Regions from separate parts of the Rhizobium sp. S163 genome, predicted to be linked through region 2. Evidence: predicted binding sites of a transcription regulator. Region 2 holds the regulator's gene; each other region holds the start of a gene.
The links. Region 2 encodes PhoB, which activates phosphate uptake and scavenging genes when phosphate is short. Its sites were predicted from a motif close to TGTCATNNANCTGTCAT; they were not measured.
Positions count from the first base shown of each region.

Region 1: QTL96_RS29975 (DUF2794 domain-containing protein) is a predicted target of PhoB. The motif match lies at 1,231-1,247, and genes of this name have one in related genera.
Region 3: phnC (phosphonate ABC transporter ATP-binding protein) is a predicted target of PhoB. The motif match lies at 2,093-2,109, and genes of this name have one in related genera.
Region 4: pstS (phosphate ABC transporter substrate-binding protein PstS) is a predicted target of PhoB. The motif match lies at 4,178-4,194, and genes of this name have one in related genera.

Region 1 covers NZ_JAUDSA010000038.1:203,319-209,173, reverse strand. The annotation lists gene QTL96_RS29980 (thioredoxin family protein) at 60-797, shown strand; gene QTL96_RS29975 (DUF2794 domain-containing protein) at 1,269-1,670, shown strand; gene QTL96_RS29970 (GNAT family N-acetyltransferase) at 1,677-2,234, opposite strand; gene QTL96_RS29965 (argininosuccinate synthase) at 2,400-3,623, opposite strand; gene QTL96_RS29960 (hypothetical protein) at 3,887-4,582, shown strand; gene QTL96_RS29955 (hypothetical protein) at 4,599-5,645, opposite strand; gene QTL96_RS29950 (hypothetical protein) at 5,642-5,855, opposite strand, start outside.
Region 2 covers NZ_JAUDSA010000018.1:452,141-457,995, forward strand. The annotation lists gene pstC (phosphate ABC transporter permease subunit PstC) at 1-1,388, shown strand, start outside; gene pstA (phosphate ABC transporter permease PstA) at 1,385-2,707, shown strand; gene pstB (phosphate ABC transporter ATP-binding protein PstB) at 2,722-3,537, shown strand; gene phoU (phosphate signaling complex protein PhoU) at 3,581-4,294, shown strand; gene phoB (phosphate regulon transcriptional regulator PhoB) at 4,331-5,014, shown strand; gene QTL96_RS17800 (GcrA family cell cycle regulator) at 5,097-5,642, opposite strand.
Region 3 covers NZ_JAUDSA010000018.1:157,481-163,335, forward strand. The annotation lists gene QTL96_RS16295 (DMT family transporter) at 1-635, opposite strand, end outside; gene rsgA (ribosome small subunit-dependent GTPase A) at 896-1,915, shown strand; gene phnC (phosphonate ABC transporter ATP-binding protein) at 2,228-3,073, shown strand; gene phnD (phosphonate ABC transporter substrate-binding protein) at 3,161-4,072, shown strand; gene phnE (phosphonate ABC transporter, permease protein PhnE) at 4,143-5,123, shown strand; gene phnE (phosphonate ABC transporter, permease protein PhnE) at 5,123-5,855, shown strand, end outside.
Region 4 covers NZ_JAUDSA010000034.1:66,918-72,772, reverse strand. The annotation lists gene QTL96_RS23750 (LPS-assembly protein LptD) at 1-1,010, shown strand, start outside; gene QTL96_RS23745 (peptidylprolyl isomerase) at 1,194-2,144, shown strand; gene pdxA (4-hydroxythreonine-4-phosphate dehydrogenase PdxA) at 2,150-3,175, shown strand; gene rsmA (16S rRNA (adenine(1518)-N(6)/adenine(1519)-N(6))-dimethyltransferase RsmA) at 3,175-4,002, shown strand; gene pstS (phosphate ABC transporter substrate-binding protein PstS) at 4,300-5,322, shown strand; gene pstC (phosphate ABC transporter permease subunit PstC) at 5,407-5,855, shown strand, end outside.

The sequences.
Region 1 (5,855 bases), on a different contig from region 2:
TGGCCAGCGATTTGAGCCGGCGTTTCGGCAAGGTGGAGAGGAAAAGAGGTAGAGGTGCAATGTCGCCGCGGTTTTTGATTTCGCTGATTGCAGGTGTGGCTCTGGCGAGCCCTTTGCTCGCCGAGGAGGCGCCCAAAGGCGTTGTCGAACTGTTCACCTCCCAGGGTTGCGCCTCGTGCCCTCCCGCCGATGCGGCCTTTCGCAAGCTCGTTGAGCGCGGCGACGTCATCGCTCTCGCCTATCACGTCGATTACTGGAACTACATGGGCTGGGCCGATACGCTGAGCTCGAAGGAAAACACCGAGCGCCAGTACGGCTATGCGAAGACCATGGGCCGCGCCAATGTCTACACGCCGCAGGTAGTGGTGAACGGCCGCGATCACGTCATGGGCTCGGACATCGGCGGCATCGAGAAGAAGGTCGACGGCTTTCTCACCGGCGGCGAAGGGCTGACCGTTCCCATCAAGGCCGAGGTCAAGGGCGATCAGCTCGAGATCAACGTCGCGCCGGGCCAGGGCAAGGCCAGTGTCGTCATGGTCTATTTCGATCGCGAAAAGACGATCGAGGTACAGAAGGGCGAAAACAGCGGCCAGAAGATCGCCTATACGCACAGCGTTTCGGATGTCGAAACGGTTGGGATGTGGGACGGCAAAGAAACAAAGCTGACGCTGCCCGCCACCGTGCTGCAAAAGCCCGATCTTGAGGGATGCGCTGTGCTGCTTCAATCGTCGACGACCGACGGAACGCCATCGGCGATCCTTGGCGCCACAGTGGTCATGGCCGGCAAGAACATCTGAGCCGTTAGGCATAAGCATGTCGCGCAAAAGTGTGCAGCGGTTTTGCGGCGACGACATGCGACAAAACAAAGACTTGAAGCGTGACAAGCAAATCCGAAGGATTGCGACACGCTTCCAAGAATTTCATCTGTCTTTTCAGGTGGAAGCGGGGCGGCCCGACTGATCGTATTCGGGGCTGGGGTTAAGGTCGATACGATCAGCCGGGCCCTTTGGCGCGCTGGCGCCAAACAGTCACATCTCCTCCAAAGTGCCGAAAGAAGATGCGCAGAATTCAGTGTCGGCGAACCCGCTGAGGATGCGCCGGTCAAGTGCGAGCGAATTTCACTTTTAATTGAGGCGCTGTTTTGACTGAAATGGGGCACGCGGCAGATTGCACAGACTATGCTTAATGCGCGCAAGGTCGCGCTTGCAATTTGTAAACGCTAAGGCAAACTGTCACCCGCGTGTCACGAACGGAGGCATTCGAGCCTGATGACAGATCAGCCGGATTTGCGGCGTGGGAATAATCGGGCCACCGACAGCGATTCCCCCGTCGTCGTGGATATCAGGGACTACAAGCAGAGCAAGGACCCGTTGCCGGTGACGTTTCACCGGCGAGAGCTGGATGCGATCCTGTGGATCTACGGGCGCATGGTCGGCGAAGGCGAGTGGCGGGATTACGCGATCGACCATCTGAAGGACCTTGCCGTCTTCTCCGTCTTCAAGCGCTCCGGCGAAATGCCGCTCTTCCGCATCGAAAAGAATCCCAAGCTCGCCGCCAAGCAGGGCGCCTATTCCGTCGTCAACACCCACGGCCAGATTTTGAAGCGCGGCCACGACCTGCAGCAGGTGCTGAAGGTGTTCAACAAGTCGCTGAAGCTCGTCGAGAAATAGGCGCTATCAACCGAGAAACAGCGTCGCCGGATAGGTGTCTGGATCGGGATCGGTCGCAGTGCCGTCGCCAAGCGCCCGCTGCATCAACATCGTGTCCAGCCAGCGCCCGTGCTTGAAGCCGGAGCCCTTGATACGGCCGATTTCCTCGAACCCATGGCTTGCATGCAGCGCGATCGAGGCCGGGTGCGCACCGCCGATCACGGCGATCATCTGGCGGAAACCGAGCGCCGTCGAGCGCGATATCAACTCCTCCAGCAACCGTTTGCCGATGCCCTTGCCCCGCGCCTCCGGCGCCAGATAGATCGAATCCTCAACCATGAACCGATAGGCCGGTCGCGTGCGGAACGCCGATGCATAGGCATAGCCGATAAGCGTGCCATGCTCGTCCACGGCGGCGATATAGGGGTAGCCCTTGTCGACAATGGCCCGGTATCGCGCCGCCATCTCGTCGCGATCCGGTGGGGCGATCTCGTAGCTCGCCACGCCATTCAGGACCGAGTCGCGGTATATGGCGGTGATGGCGTCGATGTCGGAGAGGGAAGCGTCACGGAGAAGAACGGGCATGGGGCGGGCCGGTGTCTGGAGGGGTGGTGTTGTTGCTTGAAGAGCATCCCGGGAGGCGGTTGGCAAGGGGAAAGCGGAGGGGCGGTGATGGTTGAGACAGGCACACCCAAATACAAAAAGGCCCGCACGAGGCGGGCCTTTCGAAACCAAATCGGCAGATGCCGCTTACTTGCCCAGATTGCGTTTGCCCAGCGTGCGCAGGCGCAGCGCGTTGAGCTTGATGAAGCCGGCGGCGTCCTTCTGGTCGTAGGCGCCCTGGTCGTCCTCGAAGGTGACGAGCGTGTCGGAGTAGAGCGACTTGTCGCTCTCGCGACCGATGATCATGACGTTGCCCTTGTAGAGCTTCAGCGTCACTTCGCCTTCGACATGCTCCTGGCTCTTGTCGATCAGCGCCTGCAGCATTTCGCGCTCCGGCGAGAACCAGAAGCCGTAATAGATCAGCTCGGCGTAGCGCGGCATGATCTCGTCCTTGAGGTGGGCCGCACCACGGTCGAGCGTGATGCTCTCGATCGCACGATGCGCGGACAGCAGGATCGTGCCGCCGGGGGTCTCGTAGACGCCGCGCGACTTCATGCCGACATAGCGGTTCTCGACGAGGTCGAGACGGCCGATGCCGTTGTCGCGGCCGTAGGTGTTGAGCGCTGCGAGCAGCGTCGCCGGGCTCATGCGCACGCCGTTGATCGAGACGGCATCACCCTTTTCGAAACCGACCTTGATAATGGTGGCTTTATCGGGTGCGGCTTCCGGCGAGATCGTGCGCATGTGCACGTATTCGGGGGCTTCGACTGCCGGATCTTCCAGAACCTTGCCCTCGGAAGAGGAGTGCAGCAGGTTGGCGTCGACGGAGAACGGCGCTTCGCCTTTCTTGTCCTTGGCAACCGGAATCTGGTGGGCTTCGGCAAAGGCGAGCAGGTCGGTACGCGACTTGAACGACCAGTCGCGCCAGGGAGCGATGATCTTGATGTCGGGGTTCAGCGCGTAGGCCGAAAGCTCGAAGCGAACCTGGTCGTTGCCCTTGCCGGTCGCACCGTGAGCAATGGCGTCAGCGCCGGTCTTCTTGGCGATGTCGATCAGGTGCTTGGAAATCAGCGGACGGGCGATCGAGGTGCCGAGCAGGTAGACGCCTTCATAGACGGCATTGGCGCGGAACATCGGGAAGACGAAATCGCGCACGAATTCCTCGCGCACATCCTCGATATAGATCTCCTTGATGCCGAGCATCTCGGCCTTCTTGCGCGCCGGCTCGAGCTCTTCGCCCTGTCCGAGGTCGGCCGTGAAGGTGACGACTTCGGCGTTAAGCTCGGTCTGCAGCCACTTCAGGATGATCGAGGTGTCGAGACCGCCGGAATAGGCGAGGACGACTTTCTTTACGTCTTTGTGCGATGCCATGATGATGAGATCCGTTGTGCCAGGAGGGTCGCGGCCAGCCGCAAGACCCGGTATCGCCGGGCACTTTTAGCGAGATTGACGCCGGACGCAAGGGCAAGGGCGTCGAGAAACATGGCAGCGCCAGGCGATGCGGCCAGCCCTGCGGCGAGGCAGGACATGGCGGCGGGCTTTGCGGAGCTGCAACTTTGACGCTTCGGGTTTAACTTCGGATTATCGAAAGATGCGTTAGGTGACAGGAAACAATTATTGCGGAGCCTGTCACAATGAAGCCTTCCTGCCGATCCCTGCTTTCAGCCGCCATCCTCTCCATCGCCTTCTCGGGAACAGCACTGGCCGACGTCACCGCGCGTTATGGAGAATTGCAGGCCGTCATCGACGCCATCAATGATCCGGATCCGCTGATGCGGCTTGCCCAGCTCGAGGAGATCCTGAAGAAGGGCAATGCCACCGAGGTGCAGCTGGCGATCCGCACCGCTTTTTCGCTTGAGGATCCCAACATCCGTTCCCTGGCTCTGCGGGCACATTTCGCCGGCTTCCGCACCTTCGTGATCACCGCCGAGTTGCCTGAAGAGATCAAGAAGACACTGGCGGGCGGAGATAAGAAGGCGGTGGATGAAATTAACCGCAGTGAGCTGTTTCGCTATTTCGAGGAAGCCGGATATCAGTTCAGCTTCCAGTCCGAATATCCGGGCAGCGACGCGCTGGAGTTCAAAGCGAAGCTGCTGAAAGATCGACGGACCGATCCAGACTATATGGGCTCCGGCAATATACGCGGCGGTATGATTACGATTGCCACACCCTTTACTTATGGAGTCAGTCGGCGCGCCTGCAGCTTTGAATTCACGAAGTATGAGGGTTTCACATTGAAGGGCTTCGGCAGTTGCAACATCAACGGCGGCTTCCTCTTTCCTGTTACCCTGCACCTGTTCGACGACACCAAGGTGGAAGCCAAGAACTAGTGCCGCCGATCGGCGGTTACCGGGTCATCATGGGCTCCAGGCTGTCGATCCGGTAATCAGCCGTCGCCGGGCCGGTGAGGGTGATGCGCAGTCGCGACACCCGCCTCGGCGACATCGGGCAGGCAAGGTCGTCGGAAAGCGCGCAGCGTGATCCCGGCACGAAACCTTGTCCGTCGCTGTCGGCCTCGACAATCAGGCTTCCCTGCCCGGCAAGCCCCTGCCCCTTGACGCGCAATCCCGCGATGTCCGAAAGCCTGTCCATCTCGACGACGAAGGTCACGCGGTCTCTGTCCGGCGCCACGTGCAGCGCCGACGATCCGGCAAGGAACGCGCCGATGCCGTTATCCTTCTGCGACACGCGTCCCTTCATCAGCATCATGTTGCCGAATGAGCCGTCCGGCCGCTGCTCGGCCTCGACGGGTTCGGCCGACAGCTTCTGCAGTTCCGCCGCGATCCGGTCGTAGCGCAGCGCCACTCCCACACCCTCATCGGTATCGACCTCGTAGAGCATGGCAATCGGCCGCCCGTTATAGATGATCGTTCCGCCGCTCATCCCCTTCTGGAAGGATGCCGACGCATCGACCGGCGCAAGGGCGATGATCTGCCCGCCCCCGCTATCACGCGACAAGGCGCGGAAGGCGACGGCGAGCGACTGGCGCTCCGCGGGCGTGGTTATTTCCAGCGTTGCCTGCTTGATGCTGTCGATGATCGGCTGCAGCGGCGTGGCCCGGACCCGGTCCCTGCTGCATCCCTCCTTGGCGATCGTTCCGCGAACGGTCAGGAACGCAAGATCGAGCGTTTCGTCTATCGCCGCCACCGGCGCCTCGGTCGGATGCAGCCGCCCCTGGCTGTCGAGAAGATCGGGTGCCGCCAGTTTTCCGTCGGACATCTCGACGACATGACGCGGCGTGGCGATGCGGCATCGACCGGACACGTCGAGAAACAGCCAGCCCTGTCCGAACGTGTCGTCGCCTCTGGCAAGCAGCACCGTTTCCGCCCGGGCCGGCAGGCAGGCGAATGCCAGGAACAGGGCGATGGTGGCGGTGTGTCTCTTGTGTGTCATGAGCGTGCCCCTCGCTTTGCTCCGCTGATTGCGCGCCGTCGGCCCCGCTTTCCTTTCGCGCCGGGAAAAACCAGATCGGCGGCGCCGATGACCTTCGGGACAAGGAACAGGAGAAGCGCGAGCGACAGCTGTATCTTCAGGAAACCCGGATCGTTGACGACCTGGACGAACAGGCTGAGGTCGATACGGCTGATGCCGGTCCTGGCGCCC
Region 2 (5,855 bases):
AATCCTCGGCGCTGCACTCCCGGCCTGGCTACTACGGTGCCTATGCCGCAATCTGGGCTATCCTGCCTGCGCTCATCGTTCTGTGCGCCTGGCTTGCGATTAGCCCCTCCATTATCGAATCCTCCGTTCGCGGCGGCTTTCCTGAAGACGTCAAGGCTCAGTCTGCGGCTCAGCAGAACCTGAACTACGGCATGGTCAGCGCCATCGCCCGAGGTTTGCCTCAGCTCGCGAGCGAAGACGTTGCCGCAGGCGTCGGCGATCCCGCCGGTCTCCAGGCCAAGCTCGCCGCCAAGGGCGTTCCGCTCGCCGGCGTGCCGCAGCCTTACATGATCGAAGGCGCGCAGAAGCTGAACACCGAGAGCGGCATCAGCCGCTTGATCATGACGCTGGTCGTTCTCGCGCTCGGCGTTGCCGGTGGCTTCTATGCCCTGCGCGAAGTCGCTCCCCGTTTCCGGGCCCGCAACCGCGTCGAGCGCGTCATGCTCTGGGGGCTGCTGCTTGCATCCTCCATCGCCATCCTGACCACGGTCGGTATCGTGATGTCGATGCTGACGGAAGCCGCTCACTTCTTCGCTGAAGTTCCAGCCGCCGACTTCTTCTTCGGCACCGTCTGGGATCCGCGCTTTGCCGGCGCCGGCAGCTCGTCCTTCGGCCAGTTCGGTCTCATCCCGCTGCTGCTCGGAACGCTCTACATCGGCTTCGTCGCCATGCTGGTCGCCGTTCCGGTCGGTCTCTTCGCGGCCATCTACATGGCGGAATACGCGGCTCCCAAGGTTCGCGGTATCGCCAAGCCGCTGCTCGAAGTGCTTGCCGGTATCCCGACCATCGTCTACGGCTTCTTCGCCCTCATCACCGTCGGCCCGTTCCTGCGCGACCTCTCGTCCCAGGTGAACGGCCTTCTGACCGGCGACTACAGCAACTTCATCCAGGCACAGAGCGTTCTGACCGCCGGTATCGTCATGGGCATCATGCTGATCCCATACGTCTCCTCGCTGTCTGACGATATCATCACCGCCGTGCCGCGCGCCCTGCGTGACGGTTCGCTCGGTCTCGGTGCCACGCGTTCGGAAACGATCAAGAAGGTCGTTCTCCCCGCCGCCCTGCCGGGTATCGTCGGCGCTCTCTTGATGACCGCCTCGCGCGCCATCGGCGAGACCATGATCGTCGTGCTTGCAGCCGGTGTTGCCGCCCGCATCCAGATCAATCCCTTCGAGCCGATGACGACGGTGACGGTCAAGATCGTCAACCAGCTGACGGGTGACCTTGAGTTCACCTCGCCGCAGACGCTGGTTGCCTTCGCGCTTGGCATCACGCTGTTCTTCATCACGCTTTGCCTTAACATCTACGCGCTCTTCATTGTGCGCAAATACCGGGAGCAGTACGAATGACGGACGTTGTTTCCTCCGGACAGGGCGTCGTCGTCTCCAAGGCGCCGGCCCGCCGCGACATCGGCATCAAGCGTCGCTACGCCGCCGAACGCCGCTTCCAGGCCTATGGCATCGCTGCCATCTCCTTCGGTCTGATCTTCCTGGCCATCCTGCTCACGACGGTTATCCGTCAGGGCTACACGGCCTTCGCGCAGACCTCGATCACCCTGCCGATCGAGTTCTCCGAAAAGGTGCTCGACCCCAACAACAAGCGCGCCACCGACCCGTCGGTGCTGATCGCCGCCAACTATCCGGTGCTGATCCGCGACGCCATGGTCAAGACGCTCGGCATCAACGCCCAAAGCCGTCCGGAAACGCGTGACGCCACCGCGATGATCTCCAAGGGTGCGCCGATCGTGCTCCGCGACATGGTCGTTGCCGATCCGTCGCTGATCGGCAAGACGGTCAACGTCACGCTTCTCGCAGACGCCAACGTCGACTCGGCCAACAAGGGCCAGATCGACCTGACGGTTGACGAGAAGAACCGCAAGGTCAACGACCGCCAGGTCGGCTGGATGCAGCAGATGGCAGCCAGCGGCACGCTCCACAAGGAGTTCAACACCGGCCTCTTCGTCAACGGCAACTCCAGCCGTCCGGAAGCCGCGGGTCTCGGCGTCGCCCTCATCGGTTCGCTCTACCTGATGCTGATCGTTCTTGCCCTGTCGCTGCCGATCGGCGTCGCCGCTTCGATCTACCTCGAAGAGTTCGCGCCGAAGAACAAGCTGACCGACCTGATCGAGGTGAACATCAACAACCTCGCGGCCGTTCCCTCGATCGTCTACGGTCTGCTCGGTCTCGCCGTCTTCATCAACTTCGCAGGCCTGCCGCGCTCCGCGTCGTTGGTCGGCGGTCTGGTGCTGACGCTGATGACGCTGCCGACTATCATCATCGCCACCCGCGCGGCACTGCGCGCCGTGCCCCCTTCGATCCGCGCGGCCGCTCTCGGCCTCGGCGCCTCGAAGATGCAGATGGTGTTCCATCACGTCCTGCCGCTGGCAATGCCTGGCATCCTGACCGGCACCATCATCGGTCTGGCGCATGCGCTCGGTGAAACCGCGCCGCTGCTCCTGATCGGCATGGTCGCCTTCGTTGCCAATGCGCCTGCCACCCCGATGGATCCCTCCACGGCTCTGCCGGTGCAGGTTTACATGTGGGCAAACGAAGCCGAACGCGCCTTTGTCGAGCGCACGTCCGGCGCCATCATCGTCCTGCTCCTGTTCCTGATCGTCATGAACCTCGGAGCCATCCTCTTGCGTCGTCGCTTTGAGCGCCGCTGGTAAACGGAGTAAACATCATGAACATGTTGACGGAAGCAGCAGTTGAGAAGGCGCTAGACCAGAAGATGAATACCATTCCGTATAAAATGATTGGCCAGGACGTCTCGGTTTACTACGGCGAGAAGCGTGCGCTTTTCGATGTGAAGCTGAACATCCGCGAAAACACCGTGACGGCTCTCATCGGTCCGTCGGGCTGCGGCAAGTCCACCTTCCTGCGCAGCCTGAACCGCATGAACGACACGATCGACAATTGCCGCGTCACCGGCAAGATCACGCTCGATGGCGATGATATCTACGATCCGGATATCGACGTCGTCGAACTGCGCGCCCGCGTCGGCATGGTGTTCCAGAAGCCGAACCCATTCCCGAAGTCGATCTACGAGAACGTCGCCTACGGCCCGCGCATCCACGGTCTCGCCAAGGCGAAGGCCGACATGGACGTCATCGTCGAGCAGAGCCTGCAGCGCGCCGGCCTGTGGAACGAGGTCAAGGACCGCGTGCATGAAGGCGGCACCGGCCTCTCGGGTGGTCAGCAGCAGCGTCTGTGCATCGCCCGCGCGATTGCCGTTAGCCCTGAAGTCATCCTCATGGACGAGCCCTGCTCGGCGCTTGACCCGATCGCGACCGCCAAGGTCGAGGAGCTCATCCACGAGCTGCGCGAGGCCTACACGATCGTCATCGTTACGCACTCGATGCAGCAGGCAGCCCGCGTTTCGCAGCGCACCGCCATGTTCCACCTCGGCAACCTCGTCGAGGAGAACGATACAGACAAGATGTTCACCAACCCGGATGATCCGCGCACCCAGGATTACATCATGGGCCGCTTCGGCTGATCTCCGAAACCGGTAAACCTCAGGACATTCAAGGATAAGCCCCATGGCATCGACACATATCTATTCCGCCTATGACGATGATCTCAAGTTCCTGACGCGCCGCATCTCCGAAATGGGCGGCCTCGCGGAACAGATGGTCGGCGACGCCGTTCGCGCGCTCGTCAACGGCGACACTTCGCTCGCCCAGAAGGTCATCTCCGACGACGTGATCCTCGATCACGCCGAGCGCGAGATCGGCGAAAAGGCGATCATCACCATCGCCCGCCGCCAGCCGATGGCCGCCGACCTTCGCGAAATCATGGGCTCGATCCGCATCGCGGCCGATCTCGAGCGCGTCGGCGATCTTGGCAAGAACACCGCCAAGCGCGTCATCGCTGTCCAGAGCACCGGCGTTCCGCGCAAGCTCGCCCGTGGCCTCGAGCATCTCTCCGAACTGGCGCTCGTCCAGCTCAAGGAAGTTCTCGACGTCTACACCAGCCGCGTTGCCGACCGCGCCAAGTCGATCCGCGAGCGCGACGAGGAAATCGACGCGATGTACACCTCGCTGTTCCGCGAGATGCTGACCTACATGATGGAAGATCCGCGCAACATCACCAGCTGCACGCATCTTCTCTTCTGCGCCAAGAACATCGAGCGCATCGGCGACCACGCCACCAACATCGCAGAGACCATCTACTACATGGCTACCGGCGCCCAGCCGGAAGGCGAGCGTCCGAAGGACGACACCGCCAACACCGTCGGCGCGGTCACGGAATAAGCGTTCCGGACCCACGCCCCCAGGAGACCGAGACGAATGATCCCAAGAGTAGCAGTCGTTGAAGACGAAGAAGCACTGAGCGTGCTTCTTCGCTATAACCTTGAGGCCGAAGGCTTCGAAGTCGATACCATCCTTCGCGGTGACGAGGCCGAAATCCGGCTGCAGGAACGCACGCCTGATCTTTTGATCCTCGATTGGATGCTGCCCGGCGTATCCGGCATCGAGCTCTGCCGTCGCCTGCGCATGCGCCCGGAGACGGAGCGCCTGCCGATCATCATGCTGACCGCCCGTGGCGAGGAAAGCGAACGCGTTCGCGGCCTGTCGACCGGCGCCGACGACTATGTCGTCAAGCCGTTCTCGACGCCTGAGCTCGTCGCCCGCGTCAAGGCGATGCTGCGCCGCGCCAAGCCGGAAGTGCTCTCCTCGCTGCTGAAGTGCGGCGATATCGAGCTCGATCGCGAAACCCATCGCGTTCACCGCAAGAGCCGCGAAGTCCGCCTCGGACCGACCGAATTCCGCCTGCTGGAATTCCTGATGTCGTCGCCCGGCCGCGTCTTCTCGCGCTCGCAGCTGCTCGATGGCGTCTGGGGCCATGACATCTATGTCGACGAACGCACCGTAGACGTTCACGTCGGCCGCCTGCGCAAGGCGCTCAACTTCTCGAACATGCAGGATGTGATCCGCACCGTTCGCGGCGCCGGTTATTCGATGGAAGCGTAAGGCGCTTCCATTTCATACGATCCAACGAAAAACGGGCCCCGCGAGGGCCCGTTTTCTTTTGTTCCTTATCCGGCTTTCCGGGTCATGCGACCCGGTTGGCTGCCTTGCGGCGCTCGTTGACCGGCTGGTAGGCCATGCGCTGGTGGTAGGTGCAGTATGGCGAGTTGTCGGGGGACTCGCAGCCGCAGAAGTGGAAGTCATCCGTCAGCGGATCGCCGACCGGCCACTTGCACGTGCGCTCGGTCAGTTCCGTAAGGCCGAGACGGCGCGAGATCGGAACGACAACGTTGGAGGCTGGACGGTAACGGACTTCCTCGATCGCATCGATATCCATCTCTTCCTTGAGAGCCACTGCGCCCTGCGGGCGGGCAACGGCGCGGCTTGGCGAGATGCGTGCGGAATTGAAATTGCTGGCAGGGCGGGGGGTCGAAACCGCCGGGCGCTTCGGCGCCCGCGTCGCCGTCGTCGTGCCGCCGGCCTTGGCGCGGCCAGGCAGGTTCAGGCGGTGGACCTTGCCGATGACGGCGTTGCGGCTTACACCGCCAAGTTGTGCCGCAATCTGGCTGGCGCTCAGGCCTTCGGCCCAAAGCTTCTTCAGTCTTTCAACGCGCTCGTCTGTCCAGTTCATGCCCTGTCTCCGCCTTATTGCGTTGGTGTAGGCAGAATCCTTCACCCATGGCACGGACGTGTCCGGACCAAGAAACGCTTGCTCGATTTTGGTGACTAGTTCCGCCGCATGCAGTCTAGTAATTGAGTTTTAACCTAGAGTGAGGGCGACTCCGTGACAAGAGTCGGTTGAATCGCGGCGAATCGATTTCTCGGTTTTCCCCAACTTGCTGGG
Region 3 (5,855 bases), 290 kb from region 2:
AAGCAGATCACCGCCAACCCCGAGCGCACCGCCATCGCCGTGAATGGCTCGACACCAGCAGCCATCGCCGGCCGCGCCGTCAGGCTCCCCAGCGCCTGCCCGAGCGCGGTCACGACCCCAAGCGTTATGCCGAGCTTGGACACCGGTGGTGTTGACGGCGCCGGCTCCGCGATCGGCTCGCCATCGGCAAGCGGGATCATCGGCGCCGGCCGACGCCGGCGAAAGCCGATGGCAATCACGGTGCCGCATAAAATGAGCACGACCCCGAACCCCTGACGCAGATCGATCGTCTCGCCCAGCGCGACATAGCCCAGCACCAGCGCGAATGGCGAGGCCAGCGAAAACAGAAGCGCCGTCACACGCGGCCCGGCCGTATAGATCGCCGCGAAATAGGTGGTGCTGGCAATCACGATCCCGAACACGCTGGAGGCTAAGAGCGACCCGAGCTGCCAAGCCCCAAGCGTCGCCCACCCGCCGGCAATCGTCGCCGCCATCGCCGTCATCGCGAAAGCAGCGGTCAGCTGCCAGCGCGCCAGCTGCATCAAAGGCACCCGCCCGTTGAGCTCGTTGATGAACATTGAGCTGAGCGCGATGCAGGTGGCCGAACCGATTGCGAAGGCTTCCGAGACGAACATGGAGATTTCCTTGAGGGGCAACGCAGCTTTCAGGAAAGTCTCGCGGGAAATCAAGATGCTATGAGGCGCGAAAGGCACCAATCTCTGCCGGTGACTTGGCGGTCCAACAGCAACAGGGATCGGCTGCCGTTTTCCGCCCGGATGTCTCGCATGGTGCAAACCCCATATCTTCCCGCCGAAGCTTCCGCTAATGTCCGCGTCACCACGCATCCCATCACGGAGCCAGCCTTGACCCATACGCCGCAGTCCCCGGTGAACCTTTGACGACCGATCACGAAGCGACATTCCTGGCCTCGCTTGGCTGGTCCGAGTTCTTTTCCGATCAGCTGACGGATGACGATCATGGCCTCATCCCCCGTCGCATCGCCGAAGTGCACCGCAGCCGCCTGAGCGTCACCTCGCTGGATGGCCTGATCCGGCTCAAGATCTCGCATCAGCTGAATACGTCCGAATTTGCCGTCGGCGATTGGGTCATGGTCGATCCCGAGGACGACAGCCTGGTGCGCCGGCTGGAGCGCCGCACGCTGCTGCAGCGCCGCGTCGAAGGACGTCAGGGCCAGCAGCTCGGCGCCGCCAATGTCGATACGCTTCTGATCGTCACCTCCTGCAACGCCGATTTCAACGTCGCCCGCCTCGAGCGCTACATGGCGCTCGCCAACCAGGCGGAGACGACGCCCGTCATCGTGCTGACCAAGGCCGACCTCGCCCCTGATGTCGCGGAATACGAAGCCCAGGCGAAAGCCCTGCAGCGCGATCTTGCGGTCGTCGTGCTCAACGCCAAGAGCGACGGTGCGGCTGCAGCTCTCGGTCCATGGAGCGGCTTCGGCCAGACGCTGGCGCTGATCGGCTCCTCCGGCGTCGGCAAGTCGACGCTGGTCAACGCGCTGGCGGGGCTGAGCGGCGAGGGCTCGCAGGCAACCGGCGGCATCCGCGAGCGCGACGCCAAGGGCCGCCACACCACGACCGCCCGCTCGCTGCACGCCATGGCCGGTGGCGGCTGGGTCATCGACACGCCAGGCATGCGCACGCTCCATGTCAGCGATGTGCAGGAGGGCATCGAGCAGGTCTTCTCCGAGATCACCGAACTTGCCGGACACTGCCGCTTCCGCGATTGCACCCACGACCACGAACCCGGCTGCGCCGTCCAAGCTGCCGTCAAATCCGGCACGCTGGCGCCCGAGCGCCTCGCCCGCTGGCGGGTGCTGCGCGACGAGAACGACAAGAACACCCCGAAGATGACCGGACCGAAGGGCAACAAGGTGCTGCAGAAGCGGCGGTGAGGAGGACGCGGGAGTGGGCGCGAGAACCATGCGCCAAGCAATGGCGTCACTAGCAGTGACTATGGAAATCTACTGTTTTTCACTAGACTTCGCCATGCACGGCTAGATTCGCTTGAACTTCGGGAAAATGCCGTAGACGTGCGCCACACTCACCACATCCCGCATCTGTCACAGAATTGTGACCCCACTGTCACGTTTCAATCCACCACAGCCCCGTTTGTGACAGCACTTACACAAAACTGACATTGGAGCTTCACGGACCGGGCCTAATGCACTCCCTCATATCGCGTTTGGGCTATGAGGAAGAGCATGATGTTCGAGCTGAAGAATGTCACCCGTCAATTCGGCAAGAAGATCGCCGTCGATAGTGTGACGCTTGACATCCCTCAGGGCCAGATGGTCGGCATTATCGGCCGTTCGGGCGCCGGCAAGTCCACGCTTCTGCGCATGATCAACCGCCTGCAGGAGCCGAGCTCCGGCTCGATCCATTTCAACGGCACGGAAGTGTCGGGCCTGCGCGGCAAGTCGCTGCGCAACTGGCAGCGCGATTGCGCCATGATCTTCCAGCAGTTCAATCTCGTGCCGCGCCTCGACGTGATGACCAATGTCATCCTCGGCCGTCTCAACCACCGCTCCACCGTGCTCAGCCTGCTCGGCGTCTTCACCCGCGAAGAGCGCGTGCAGGCGATCGCGGCGCTTGAGCGTCTCGGCATCGAGCAGACCGCGCTGCAGATGGCCGGCACGCTCTCGGGCGGCCAGCAGCAGCGCGTGGCGATTGCCCGCGCTCTCATGCAGGCGCCGAAGATGCTGCTTGCCGACGAGCCGATCGCCTCGCTCGACCCGCTGAACGCCAAGATCGTCATGGACGCGCTGCGCGATATCAACGAGCGCGAAGGCATCACCGTCATCACCAACCTGCACACGCTCGACACCGCGCGCAGCTATTGCGAGCGCATCGTCGGCATGGCCGGCGGCCGCGTCGTTTTCGACGGCAAGCCGTCCGAACTGACGGCTGATGCCGTCAACGAGATCTACGGCACCGACAAGAACGGCGCCGGCATCGACGAATCCATGACGTCCACCAGCCTGGATAACATCAAGGGCAAGCAGCAGGACGCCGTATCCCGCGTGATGGCCGCCTCCGCCGTCATGCGCTGACAAGTTTCCGGCCGGGGGAAAAAGCCGGAAAAGCACAGATCCCCAGTAACTTACAGTCACTGACAAACGTCACCAAAGGAGACTACCATGTCTGCGTTCCGCAAGATCCTGATGGCAACGATCGCCATCGCCACCGTTGCAGGCCAGGCCTACGCTCAGGACGTTAAGGTCCTGCGTATCGGCCTCGACGGCGGTGAAAACGAAGCCGACCAGGTTCGCCGCACCGAGTGCGTCAAGCCGGGCCTCGTTGCCGCTACCGGCGTTTCGGAAGTCCAGATCTTCCCGTCGCCGAACTATAACGGCGTCATCCAGGGCCTGCTGGGCGGCACCATCGACCTCGCTGTCATGGGCGCTTCCTCCTACGCCTCGATCTACCTCAAGGATCCGAACGCCGTTACGCCGGTTCTGACCACCAAGCAGGAAGACGGCTCGACCGGCTACTACTCGATCATGGTCGCCCGCAAGGATTCGGGCATCAAGACGCTCGCCGACGCCAAGGGCAAGAAGCTCGGCTTCGCTGATCCGGACTCGACCTCGGGCTACCTCGTCCCGAACGTCTCGCTGCCGAAGGATGTCGGCATGCCGGTCAAGCAGTACTTCTCCGAAACCGGCTTCGGCGGCGGCCATGAGAACCTCGTTCTCGGCGTTCTCGACAAGAAGTTCGACGTCGGCACCACCTTCGGCTCCGCCACCGGCGATTGGGCCCAGGGCTACACCTCCGGCAACCTGCACATCATGGTCACCAAGGGCCTGCTCGACATGGACGATATCGTCCAGGTCTGGAAGTCCCCGCTGATCCCGAACGGCCCGCTGATGGTTTCCAACAAGCTGCCGTCCGACATCCAGAAGAAGGTCACCGCCTACTTCGCCGAACTGCCGAAGACCGACAAGGGCTGCTTCGACAGCTTCACCGGCGGTGGTTACGTCGATTGGTCGCCGGTCGACCAGTCCTTCTACCAGACGATCATCGACGCTCGTAAGTCGGTTATCGGCGGTTGATCCGAACCTCTGAATAAACTCGCGGCGGCATCATCATGGTGCCGCCGTTCGTTCAACAAGGATGCTCAACATGGCGCACGTGGCCGAACCCGACCACATGGGCGGACTGCAGCAAGGCTCCCGCACAATTCTCGATCACTACCAGCAACAGGTCCGGACACGGCGTATCTACACCGTGATCTCGATCGTTGTGTTCCTGATCGTCCTCGGTGCCTCGCTCGATTTCGCCAACAGCGCCAATTCGGGCAAGTTCTTCGAACGTCTGCCCTATCTCTTCGACTTCATGAAGCACTTCGTGCCGGACAGCCCGCTCGAAATCTTCCGCGCGATGTTCGACCTGCCGTCGCCCTATGCCGATGGCTCGATCAAGTATGATTACGTCAGCGACCGCGTCTACATCACCGACAGCGTCTACATCCCGAATTTCTTCTACCAGCTGGCGATCACCATCAACGTCGCCATCGTCTCGACCATCCTCGGCGCATCCGGCGCCTTCGTGCTCTGCTTCTTCGCCTCGACCAATCTGGTCGGCGCCGGCGCCACCCGCTGGGTCGTGCGCCGCATCATGGAAATCCTGCGCGCCTTCCCGGAGATCGTCATTGCCGGCCTGCTCGCCGCCATCCTGTCGATCGGCCCGATCTCGGCCATCATCGCGGTGTCGATCCACACCATCGGCGCGCTTGGAAAGCTGTTCTTCGAAGTGGTCGAGAATGCCGACATGAAGCCGGACGAGGGCCTGCGCGCATCCGGCGCCAGCTGGCTCGAGCGCGTCCGCTTCGCCATCCTGCCGCAGGTCATGCCGAATTTCGTCTCCTACACGCTGCTGCGCCTCGAGATCAACGTGCGCGCCTCCACCATCATCGGCGCCGTCGGCGGCGGCGGTATCGGCGAAGTCTTCAGCCTGGCGATCGGCCGCGATCACGCCGCCAAGACCTATGCCATCATCATCCTGCTCCTGATCACCGTCGTCTGCGTCGACCAGTTCTCCGCCTGGCTCCGCCGCCGCATGATCGGCAAGCAGTCCTTCGAATTCGGCCGAGGAGCAGCCTGATGTCGTCGCTCACAGTCAACGCCGCCGATCGCCAGCGCCTGCTGGACAATTATCCCGAAGTCTTCCACCGCAGCTTCATGCAGCGCTGGGGTCTCGCCCTTATCGCCGGCCTCGTCATCATCTACCTCGCGCTCGCATTCAATTTCTTCAAGGTCATCCCGACCTTCGTCAACGGCAATTGGGACCGCGCCTCGATCTACGTCCAGGACTGGTACTCCTGGCGCGCCCAGCCGCGCCTGCGCTTCGTCGATGGCAAGGTCGTGCCGCAGTGGACGAGCCGCGGCCAGTATCCGAAAGACGCCGTCATCGCATGGATGTTGCCGACCGCAGCCGGCGGCTACACCGTCACCTACGGCAGCGATGCCGACCGCATGGAAGTGACGCCCGAGCGTGTCGACGTCTATCTCGGCGGCAAGCTCTATCCTGTCGAGATCACCAAGGACCGCGCCATCCTGCCGCCGGGCGCGCCCGCCGTCATGAAGCAGGACGATAGCAAGGTCACCGTCTCCTTCGGCTTCGAGGGCCAGGCGGAAATCCGCTCGACGCAGGTCTATGTGCAGCGCCGCTTCCTCGGCTGGGCCAATTTCTTCTTCGACACGCAGTCGCCCTTCTGGGGCAAGAGCCTCGTCGATGTCGCCGGCCTCATGCTGTCGGGTGATCGTATCGATCCCGCGCAGTCCAACGCCTCCCTGGTGCTCGACAATTTCCTCAACAATGCCAGCTGGCAGCACG
Region 4 (5,855 bases), on a different contig from region 2:
TGACGGGTGAACTGACGTGGAAGCGTACGTTCGTGACGCCTGCAGGCGTTCTGATCACGCCGCTGCTTTCGGCCCGTGGCGACGCGCTGTCGCTCAACATGGACGACCCGGCCGGCTACGGCGGCAACTACGACACGAGCGATGCTGCAACACGCGGCATGGTGACGGCTGGCCTCGAGATGCGATATCCGATCCTGGCCACGACCGACAACAGCACGCACGTGTTCGAGCCGATCATGCAGATCTACGCCCGTCCGAACGAATCGCTGGCCGGCAGACTGCCGAACGAAGACGCGCAGAGCATGGTCTTCGACGCGACCAATCTGTTCGAACGCGACAAGTTCTCCGGTTACGACCGTATCGAAGGCGGTACGCGCGCGAATATCGGCTTCCAGTACACCGGCACGTTCGACAACGGCTACAAGCTGCATGGCATCTTCGGACAGTCCTTCCAGTTGGCCGGCCAGAATTCGTTCGACACGGCTGACCTCGTGAACGTCGGCGCCGATTCCGGCCTTGAAAACACGCGGTCCGACTATGTCGGTCTCGGTGGCATCGAAACGCCGCAGGGCTTTTCCTTTGCCGCTTCGTACCGTCTCGACGAGAAAAGCCTCGAGCTTCGCCGCGGCGACCTGACGGCCGGCTTCCAGACCGACACGTTCCAGAGCCAGCTTCTCTACACGCATCTCTCCGCGCAGCCGGAATATGGCTACGACACGGATAATGACGAACTCCAGACGCGCGCTCAGATCAAGTTCAAGGACTACTGGTCGATCTTCGGCGGTATCGCATACGATCTGAACAACAACACGTTCACGCGCCAGACCATCGGCCTTACCTATGAGGACGAGTGCACGATCTTCACCATCGCCTACTCCGACAAGCGCGACACCAGCGACCAGTCGGCAAGCGATTGGACGATCGGCGCGAGGCTGACATTCCGTACGCTTGGCGACATCAATCTCGGTGATGCCAGCGATCTCGGATACGGTAACATCTACAACAACTGATCGATTTTGTAGCACGGCGAAAGAAAGGAGCCTTTCTTTCGCCGTAACGCTATGCAGGACATTGTGGCCATTGGATATATGCGGCATATGCTGCTGCGTCTCGAAGGCAGCAACGCTGACGTTATCTCGGTAAGATAGGCGCGCCGCGACGCGAAGCGCGGCGTTAATGGGAAGGGTCGACAGATGATTGGCGCGAAGAACACCGTAAGAACGATGATCGCAGGCTTGGCGTTCGCCACTGTCGCGGGCTTGGCACTGCCGAAGGCCAACATGGCCTATGCCGCGAGCGAAGTCCGAGTGGTCGTCAACGGCACGGCTCTGACCAGCGGTGACGTGGCCAAGCGTCAGGCCTTCCTGCGCCTGCAGCACCAAAAGGCGGATGCCAAGGCTGCTGAAGACCAGCTTATCGAGCAGACGTTGAAGGAACAGGAAATCTCGCGCGTTCGCATGTCGGTGTCCAAGGACGACGTCGATGCTTCCTTCGCGCGCTTCGCCACCGGCAACAAGCTGACGCCTGCGCAGATGACGCAGATCCTCAACCAGGCCGGCGTCGGCGTCGATCACTTCAAGGCATTCATTGCCGTGCAGATGAGCTGGCCGCGCCTTGTGAACGCCCGTTATGGCAACAGCAACAAGATGTCGAACGCCGACCTCGTTGCCCGCATGATGGAAAACAACAAGCAGAAGCCTGAGACAACCGAATATATTCTGCAGCAGATGATCTTCGTCGTGCCCGCCAGCAAGAAGGGTATCGTCGGTAAGCGCAAGAGCGAAGCGGAAGCCTCGCGCTCGAAGTATCCGGGCTGCGAACAGGCCAAGGTTTTCGCCGCCACGATGCGTGACGTTTCCGTTCGCGACCTCGGCCGCATGCTGGCGCCGGAACTGCCGCCTGAGTGGAAGCCGCTTGTCGAACAGGCCAAGGGCAACACGACCGCGACGCGCGTCACCGAAAAGGGTGTCGAGTATCTGGCGATCTGCAGCCAGCGTCAGGTTTCCGATGACCAGGCGGCCGAAATGGTCTTCCGCGAAGAAGACCTGAACAAGGCAAAGGACAAGAACGCTCCGCCGGAAAACGCCAACGCTACCAAGTATCTCGACGAACTGCGCAAGAAAGCGCAGATCGTTCGCCGCTGATGTCGATGACGCTCGCGTTCTCCCGCCCGCTTGCTTTGAGCCAGGGCGATCCCGCCGGGATCGGCCCTGACGTCACATTGATGGCTTGGCTGCGCCGCCGCGAGCTTGGCCTGCCGCCTTTTATTTTCATCGGTGATCCTGATGTCCTTGCCACCCGCGCACGGATGCTGGATTTGACCGTTGCCATCCGCGAGACGGATTGCGCCGGCGCGATCGACGTCTTCGCCGATGCCCTTCCCGTTCTGCCGATCCCCGCAGGCGTCGAGGTCACCGCCGGCGAAGCCCACGTGGCCACAGCCAGAGGAACGATCGCCGCAATCGAGCAGGCTGTGTCGCTGACGATCGGCGGTGAAGCGCTCGGCGTCGTCACCAACCCGATCGCCAAGTCCGTCCTCTACGAGAGCGGCTTCCGTTTTCCTGGCCATACCGAGTTTCTGGCCGAGCTTGCGAAACGTGCAACCGGCACGCCTGTGACGCCCGTCATGATGCTCGCCGGGCCGAAGCTGCGGGCGATCCCTGTTACAATCCACATCCCGATCAAGGATGTGCCGCAGGCGCTGACGGCAGAGCTCATCGTTGAGACCTGCCGAATCGCACATGCCGATCTCGTAGAGCGTTTCGGCATCGCCAACCCGCGCCTTGCCGTTGCGGGGCTCAATCCGCACGCCGGCGAAGACGGCGCCATCGGCAAGGAAGACGCCAGCGTCATCCACCCCGCGATCCAGTTCCTGCGCGCCGAGGGTATCGATGCAATCGGCCCCCTGCCCGCAGACACCATGTTCCATGACGAAGCGCGTGCGCGCTACGACGTCGCGGTCTGCATGTATCACGATCAGGCTTTGATCCCGGCCAAGGCGCTCGGCTTCGACGATGCCGTCAACGTGACGCTTGGCCTGCCCTTCATCCGCACATCGCCCGACCACGGCACCGCCTTCGGCATCGCCGGCAAGGGGCTGGCGCGCGAGAGCAGCCTGGTTGCCGCCTTGAAGCTTGCCGGGCATCTCGGTCGCGCCTCCAAGAGCAATTCCTGATGGCCGCACTCGACGGATTGCCGCCGCTGAGCGACGTCATCAGGCGGCATGGTCTCGATGCGCGCAAGGCGCTCGGGCAGAACTTCATTCTCGACCTCAACCTCACGCAGAAGGTGGCGCGCAACGCAGGCCCTCTCGAAGACGCGACGGTGTTCGAGGTCGGCCCCGGTCCCGGCGGCCTGACGCGGGCGATCCTGGCGCTCGGGGCCAAGAAGGTTATCGCCGTCGAGCGCGATCCGCGTTGTCTACCGGCGCTTGCCGAAGTGGCCGCGCACTATCCCGGCAGGCTCGAGGTGATCGAAGGCGACGCCTTGACCACTGACTTCGAGGCGCTGGCGCCTGAGGGGCCGGTGAAGATCATCGCCAACCTTCCGTATAATGTCGGAACCCAACTCCTGGTGAACTGGTTGCTGCCGAAGCAGTGGCCGCCGTTCTGGCAATCGCTGACGCTGATGTTCCAGAAGGAAGTGGGCTTGCGTATCGTCGCCGATCAGGAAGACGATCACTATGGCCGTCTCGGTGTGCTCTGTGGTTGGCGTACGAACGCGCACATGGCGTTCGACATCCCGCCGCAGGCCTTCACGCCTCCGCCGAAGGTCACCTCGACGGTGGTGCATCTGACGCCGAACGAGAACCCGATCCCCTGCTCCGTTGCCAATCTCGAAAAAGTGACCCAGGCAGCATTCGGACAGCGCCGCAAGATGCTGCGACAGAGCCTGAAGCCGATCGGCGGCGAGAAGCTGCTCGAAAAGGCCGGCATCGATCCGCAGAGACGCGCTGAGACGCTTTCCGTCGAAGAGTTCTGCCGTCTGGCAAACAGCCTCTGACGCCCTGCTTTCGGGCAAACAGCGCGCTTTTCTCAAACGACTACCGTGTTGCTTATCGCGCCGCGCGTGGAGACATCCGCCTGCGCGAAAATCTTCGTTCTTTCTCGCGTTGCTCCGACATGAAGCCCGACACCTTTGTGGTTCGGAGCCGCCCGGCTGCGATTCGGCTGGCAACTGTCATGAAACTGTTATCCAGGGAGAATAGCCCGTTCCGCGACGAGGTTTCTTTGCATCCGCAAAACCGTATCCCCCATACGGCTCGTCGCCATCCTTCAGCTTTTAGGAAAGCGAACTCCTATGCGTACCAACACATTTTTATCGACCTGTTTCGGCATCGGCCTCGCGGCCGTGATGGCCGCTTCCGCCTCCGCCGCCGATATCACCGGCGCCGGTTCCACCTTCGTTTACCCGGTTCTCTCCAAGTGGTCGGCTGACTACAACAAGAAGACCGGCGACAAGCTGAACTATCAGTCGATCGGCTCCGGCGGCGGTATCGCCCAGATCAAGGCCGCAACGGTCGATTTCGGCGCATCAGACAAGCCGCTCGAATCCAAGGAACTGACGGATGCCGGCTTCGGCCAGTTTCCGCTGGTTGTCGGCGGCATCGTTCCGGTTATCAACGTCAAGGGCATCAAGTCGGGCGAACTGAAGCTGACCGGCAAGGTTCTGGCCGACATCTACCTCGGCAACGTCACCAAGTGGAACGACAAGGCCATCGCCGACCTGAACCCGGGCGTCAAGCTGCCGGATTCGCAGATCGCCGTCGTTCACCGCTCGGACGGTTCTGGCACCAGCTTCAACTGGACCAACTACTTCTCGAAGGTCAATGCTGACTGGAAGTCCAAGGTTGGCGAAGGCACCGCCGTCAACTGGCCTGTCGGCATCGGTGGCAAGGGCAACGAAGGCGTCGCCGCCTACGTAACGCGCGTGAAGGACTCGATCGGTTACGTCGAATACGCCTACGCGCTTCAGAACAAGCTGCCCTACGTGCTTATGGAGAACGCCGCCGGCAAGTATCCGAAGCCGAATGCGGAAAGCTTCGCTGCTGCCGCAGCAAGCGCCGAGTGGGACAAGGCCCAAGACTTCAACCTGATCCTGACGAACGCACCTGGTGAGAAGGCATGGCCGGTCACGGCTACGACCTGGGCGATCATGTACAAGCAGGCCAAGGACGAGGCTCGCTCCAAGGCTGCCTTCGAGTTCTTCAAGTGGGCGCTCGAGAACGGCCAGAAGCAGGCTTCCTCGCTCGACTACGTTCCGCTTCCCGATAGCCTCGTGAAGCAGATCGAAGCCTACTGGACCGCCCAGTTCAAGGGTTGATCCCCACACTGTCGAAACGGCCGGAGAGCTCTGCTTTCCGGCCGGCTTAACTTTGATTGCCCCTCAAAGATTAGAGAACAGACAATGAGCCAAGTTTTGGCATCGCAGCGCGCCGAGAGTGTCGGCGTGAAGCGTCGCCATGGCGCGACCGGCGACATGGTATTTTCCGCAATCGTGCTGTGCTGCGGCATGTTCGTACTGATTGCACTTCTGGCAGCGACCTTTTCCATGGGTTGGGGCGGCCTGCTGGCGTTCCGCACCTTCGGCCTCGAATTCATCTACGGCACCGAATGGGACCCCGTCGCACAGAAATTCGCCGGCCTCGTGCCGATCTACGGAACGTTGGTCACCTCAGCGCTCGCGATGATCATCGGCGTTCCCGTCAGCCTCGGCATCGCGGTGTTCGTCACCGAGGTGGCGCCACGCTGGGCGCGCGGACCGATCGGCGGCGCCATCGAGCTGCTCGCCGGCATTCCAAGCATCATCTACGGCATGTGGGGTCTCTTCACCTTCGCGCCGTTCATGTCCGACTA